One region of the Allobosea minatitlanensis genome, then DNA from elsewhere that is predicted to be linked to it. Evidence: predicted binding sites of a transcription regulator. Region 1 holds the regulator's gene; the other holds the start of a gene.

Region 1 (2,919 bases):
GCCACGGCCTATTGCATCTTCTCCGGCAGCGACGTCGCCACCGAGCGCTCGCTGATCATGACGCTCGTCATGCTGGGCGCGATCCTCGTCGACCGGGCGGCGCTCAGCATGCGCAACCTCGCCCTCGCCGCGATCATCGTGCTGCTGCGCGAACCCGACGCGCTGCTCGGGCCGAGCTTCCAGATGTCCTTCGGCGCGGTCGCGGCACTGATCGCCTTCGCCGAGCGCTGGGACCGGCGCGACCCGTCGCAGCCGCCCTCGCTCCTGCCCTGGCCGCTGCAGGCGCTCTGGACCGCCTCGCTCGGCATCCTCGTCACCACCATCCTGGCCACGGCCGCGACCGCGCCCTTCGGCGCCTTCCACTTCCAGACCTTCAATCCCTTCGGCCTGCTCGGCAACGCCATGGCGCTGCCCTTCGTCTCGCTCTGCGTGATGCCTGCGGCGGTGTTCGGCGTCATCGCCTATCCCTTCGGGCTGGACTGGCCGGCCTGGGCGCTGATGGGCCTGGCCTCCGAGATCGTGCTCAAGGTCGCGCATGGGGTCGCGACCATCGACCATTCGACCGTGACCGTCGCGGCCTTCGGTCCCGGCGTCCTGCTCGCCTTCGTCGTCTCGCTGCTCTGGCTCACGCTCTGGACCACCGGCCTGCGCTGGCTCGCCGTGATCCCGCTGGTGCTCGGCGTCGCCTTCGCGGCGAAGCCGGAGCGGCCGGAGATCCTGATCGAGCGCGACGGTTCCGGCATCGCCGTGCGCGGCAGCGACGGCCGCCTGGCGATCGCCGGCCGGCCGAGCCGCTTCGTGGTCCAGCAATGGCTCGCCTCGGACGGCGACGACCGTTCGCCGGAGGATGCCGGGCTGCGCGGCGGCGTCGCCTGCGACAGCCGCGCCTGCATCGCCCGCACCGCCGACGGGCGCAGCGTCTCCTATGCGCGCGACCGGGTCGCGATCATCGAGGACTGCCGCCGCGCCGACCTCGTCGTCACCAATATTCCGTGGAGCGCGCCTTGCGCCGCGATGCTGGTCGATCGCATGGCCCTGTCGCGCAACGGGGCGACCTCGCTCCATCGCAGTCCAGGCGGCTGGAGAAGCGATTCCTCGGAGGCCGGCGCCGGCGAGCGACCCTGGAGCCGCCGCAAGCCGCCGGCTCCGGCGCAGCCGGCTGCCGCACGGACACAGCCCTTGCCGGAGAGCCCGGCCGACAGCGACCCGGACCCGCTCTAGGAGCGCGCCAACTTAACGCGGAACCGCCTTGACGCGGAACCGCGCCGTCAGTCCGGACAAGCCGCGCGAGCGGCCCCGATCCGGATCTAGGCCCTAGCCGTCCGGAATCGATCCCCCGTCTTCGCTCCGCTCCGCCCGGGCTGACAGCTCCGCCCGGGACGACATGGCAGGTCCGTTCACCGAGCAGATAGGGTCAGGACCCGCCGGTCGATAGGCGGCTCAGTAGCGCCGCAGCAGGTTGACGAGGCGGCCCTGGATCTTGACGCGGTCGGGGCCGAGGACGCGGGTCTCGTAGGCCGGGTTGGCGGCTTCGAGCGCGATCGAGGAGCCGCGCCGGCGCAGGCGCTTCAGCGTCGCCTCCTCGTCGTCGATCAGGGCGACGATGATGTCGCCGGTATTGGCGGTGTCCTGCCGGCGGATGACGACGGTGTCGCCGTCGAGGATCCCGGCTTCGACCATCGAATCGCCCCGCACCTCCAGCGCGTAATGCTCGCCCGAGCCCAGCATGTCGGGCGGCAGCGAAACCGTGTGGCTGCGGCTCTGGATCGCCGAGATCGGCGTGCCGGCGGCGATGCGGCCCATCACCGGGATCGAGACCGGCGCCCGGGCATCCTCCTCGGCCGGGGCAGGGCGGGGCTTGGCAAGGTTCGGCTGCGCGCCGAGGCCGCCCTGCACGACGGCGGGGTTGAAGCGCCGCGGCTGCGGGCCGGCGAGCCCTTCCGGCATCTTGATGACCTCGAGCGCCCGTGCGCGGTTGGGCAGGCGGCGGATGAAGCCGCGCTCCTCCAGAGCCATGATCAAGCGGTGAATGCCGGATTTCGAGCGCAGGTCGAGCGCATCCTTCATCTCGTCGAAGGAAGGAGGCACGCCGCTCTCGCGCAAGCGTTCCTGGATGAAGCGCAGGAGTTCGTGTTGCTTGCGTGTCAGCATGATCGTCGCCGGCGCTCCCCAAGGCGGTTCGGTGCAGATTCGAAACAAAGCCAGAACACTATAGCTGTTCGCTTTGTGTTCCGCAAGGAGCCGCTAGCGCAGGCGCAGCACCCGGCAGGCTTCGCCTTTCTTAGCCGGCTCCGAATGGGCCGGCCGGATCGTCAGGGCCCTGGCCCGGGCGAGGGTACCGAGCATCGCGGAATCCTGCTTGTCGAACGGCGTCGCGACCCATCCCGCCGGAGTCAGGGCGAGATCGGAGCGGACATAGTCCTCGCGCTCGTCATTAGCCGGCATATCTTTTCCGAGAATCGCGGGGATGGCGCGACTGCGGTCGGGCTCGGGCATGCCGAGCAGGGCTTCGATCAGCGGCAGCACGAAGAGATGGCCGCAGACGATCGAGGAGACGGGATTGCCCGGCAGGCCGAGCACGACCATGCGCCCGAGCCGCCCGGTCATCATCGGCTTGCCGGGGCGCATCGCGATCTTCCAGAAGCCGAGGCTCATCCCGGCCCGCGTCAGGGCCTCCTGCACGAGGTCGTGGTCGCCGACCGAGGCGCCGCCCAGCGTGATCAGGACATCCGCCTCCGCCGCCCGCGCGGCGGCGATCCGGGCGGCGAGGTCGTCATGGTCGTCGCGGGCGATGCCGAGATCGAGGGCTTCGCCGCCGGCCTTCTCGACCAGCGCCAGCAGCGAGAAGGAGTTCGAGGCGACGATCTGGTCCGGCCCGGTCGGCTGGCCCGGCGTCACCAGCTCGTCGCCGGTGGCGAG
Region 2 (2,919 bases), 200 kb from region 1:
CTGCGCATCGAGCCCCTGCTTCTCGGCGTCGGGCAGCTTGCGGAAGGTGGTGCCTGCGCGATTCAGCACGGTCTGCCAGCCATGCTCCTTCACCCAGCGTTCGAGCGAAGCCCGGTCGATCCCGCTCGCCTTGTAGTCGTGGAAGGCATAGGCCGCGCCGTGGCCGTCGAGCCAGGCGCGCGCCTTCTTCATCGTGTCGCAGTTCTTGATGCCGTAGATCGTGATGGCCACGTCGCTGTCCTCAGGCCGGGCGCTTCGGGATGTCGAGGCCGCGCTGCACGGCCGGGCGCGACAGGCAGCGCTCCAGCCAGATCGGCACATGGGTCAGGCTGGCATAGTCGACGAGCTCGCCGGCGCCGTAGAAGCCGACGAGGTTGCGCACCCAGCCGAGGATGGCGATGTCGGCGATGCTGTAGTCGTCGCCCATGATCCAGGTGCGGTTCGCAACCCGGTCCTCCAGCACGCCGAGCAGGCGCTTGCTCTCATTGGCGTAGCGGTCGCGCGGGCGCTTGTCCTCGTATTCGCGGCCGGCGAATTTGTGGAAGAAGCCGAGCTGGCCGAACATCGGGCCGATCGCCGCCATCTGGAAGAACACCCACTGGATCGTCTCGTAGCGGGCGGCGGGGTCCTTCGGCAGCAGCTTGCCGGTCTTTTCGGCGAGATAGAGCAGGATCGCGCCCGACTCCCACAGCCCCAGCGGCTTTCCGCCCGGGCCGTCGGGGTCGATGATCGCCGGGATCTTGCCGTTCGGGTTGAGCGAGAGGAATTCCGGCCCCCAGGTCTCGTTCTTGCCGATGTCGATGGCATGCGGCTCATAGGGCAGGCCGAGCTCCTCCAGCGCGATCGAGACCTTCACGCCGTTGGGCGTCGGCAGCGAATAGAGCTGGATGCGATCGGGATGGCGGGCGGGCCAGCGCCTGGTGATCGGGAAAGCGGAGAGGTCGGCCATAAGGGGCTCCGGTTGAATCGGGCGGGCGTCGAAGGCGAACGATAGTGACCTGAGCGGCCAAGGCAACGCGGTTGAGCCGCCCCCGGCCGCAAGGCGCGCTTGCGGCCTTGCATGATCGCTCAGCCGTTCCGCAGCGGCCAGCGCCCGAGAATCTCGTAGTCCCGGCGCGGGATGCTGCGGATCAGCACGAACTCCGTCACGCGCCAGCCCAGCCGCCTGACCCGAAAAGCCCGCGCGCGGCAGTGGTCGTAGAGCAGCGTCAGATGCGGGCGGAACGAAGCCCGCCCGCTCCGAAAGCCGCTCGCCCGCAGCTCCCCCTCGATGGCCTCATGCAGCCGATCGGCGCCGATGACCCCGTCGCTGCCGACCATGACCAGGGCCGGTTTCCCGGCTTTTCGGGTGAAGACCGCCACCGCATCGAAATCCAGCCGGAAGGCGTCCTGCCGGATGCGTTGCCCGACGCGCCGCAACAATGCCAGTTCCGTAAGGTCCGGCTCCCGGGCCTCCGGCCAGCCCCAGAGCGTGACATGGTATTTGCGCGTGCCGCGCGGCGGCCCCGACAGATCGAGCCAATGCCGCAGCGCATGCGCCATCCGGTCGGCCGAGGCCGCGGCGAGCGGGCTGGGCAGCAGCGCGAAGAAGTAGTTCGTCCGTCCTGGAAAACCGGCGCCCGGCGCCATAGCCGCCTCCCCGCTCGGTGGCCGGGGACCAATCTGGAACAAAACAGAAACAACGGCAAGCCGACCGCTTCCTTGCGCCGGGCCGCACTCTGCGGCCGCGAGGACCGAGGCGGGCTGATTTACGCGGAACCTGCCGTGAAAGGCGGCGGGCCCTAAAGCAGGAAATGCAGGCCGAACCCGAGAATGATGCAGCCCGTCGCGACGATCTGCGCGACGAACAGCGGACGCAGCCGCCATTGCTGCGCGGAGCTGAACGCGGCCTTCTCGGCCCGCGTCATCCGCTCGCGCGCCCGGGCCTGCTCGACGAGGACCGTGGGCTCCGGCGAAGGCCCGTCGCGCTCCAGGTCCATGCGTACCGTGACGAAGGCGATGACCAGCCCGAGCAGACCGAGGCCGAAAAAGCCGAGCAGGCGCAAGGCGGCGTAGAACACGCCGATCGCGAGCCCGGCGAACACGGGGAAAGCGAGATAGTCCCACTTCGTGAAGCGCATGGCGCAGCATGCGGGAAGCGGCCGGCCCCGTCCAGCCGGACCGGGCGCCCCAAAAAGCCGATGCCCGGCGCGGGCCGGGCATCGCATGCGGGAACCTGCGGGGAGGCGCCGGCCGGCGCCTACTCCCAGCTCAGCGCGCCGCCGTTCTGGTATTCGATGACGCGGGTCTCGAAGAAGTTCTTCTCCTTCTTGAGGTCCATCGCCTCGGACATCCAGGGGAACGGGTTTTCCGCCTCGGCGAAGACCGGGGCAAGGCCGAGCTGCGCGCAGCGGCGATTGGCGATGAAGTGCATGTACTGCTCGCACAAGGCCGCGTTCAGCCCGAGGAAGCCCCTCGGCATGGTGTCGCGACCATAGGCGGCCTCGAGTTCGGCGGCGTCCTTCAGCATGCCGCGCACCTCCTCCTGGAAGGACTTGGTCCAGAGATGCGGGTTCTCGATCTTGATCTGGTTGATCACGTCGATGCCGAAGTTGAGATGGATCGACTCGTCGCGCAGGATGTACTGGTACTGCTCGGCGATGCCGACCATCTTGTTGCGCCGGCCGAGCGAAAGGATCTGCGCGAAGCCGGTATAGAACCACATGCCCTCGAAGACGACGTAGAAAGCGACGAGGTCGCGCATGAAGCGCTGGTCCGCCTCGGGCGTGCCGGTGGCGAAGGCGGGATCGTCGAGCGACTGCGTGTGCTTCAGCGCCCAGGCCGCCTTGTCGGTGATCGAGGGCACCTCGCGGTACATGTTGAACAATTCGCCCTCGTCGAGGCCGAGGCTCTCGACGATGTACTGGAAGGTGTGGGTGT

The links. The regulator LexA, encoded in region 1, represses DNA repair genes until DNA is damaged. The targets are predictions, from matches to a motif close to TGTTCNNNNTGTGTTCNG.
Region 2: a site for LexA is predicted at 1,664-1,681, ahead of ACWH43_RS11680 (2'-5' RNA ligase family protein). Genes of this name have one in related genera too.

Annotation. Positions count from the first base shown of each region.
Region 1 is NZ_OZ224509.1:2,538,089-2,541,007, reverse strand. It holds gene ACWH43_RS12585 (ComEC/Rec2 family competence protein) at 1-1,221, shown strand, start outside; gene lexA (transcriptional repressor LexA) at 1,441-2,151, opposite strand; gene ACWH43_RS12575 (molybdopterin molybdotransferase MoeA) at 2,245-2,919, opposite strand, start outside.
Region 2 is NZ_OZ224509.1:2,338,202-2,341,120, reverse strand. It holds gene ACWH43_RS11690 (ArsC family reductase) at 1-231, opposite strand, end outside; gene ACWH43_RS11685 (glutathione S-transferase N-terminal domain-containing protein) at 242-949, opposite strand; gene ACWH43_RS11680 (2'-5' RNA ligase family protein) at 1,069-1,629, opposite strand; gene ACWH43_RS11675 (hypothetical protein) at 1,782-2,120, opposite strand; gene ACWH43_RS11670 (ribonucleotide-diphosphate reductase subunit beta) at 2,240-2,919, opposite strand, start outside.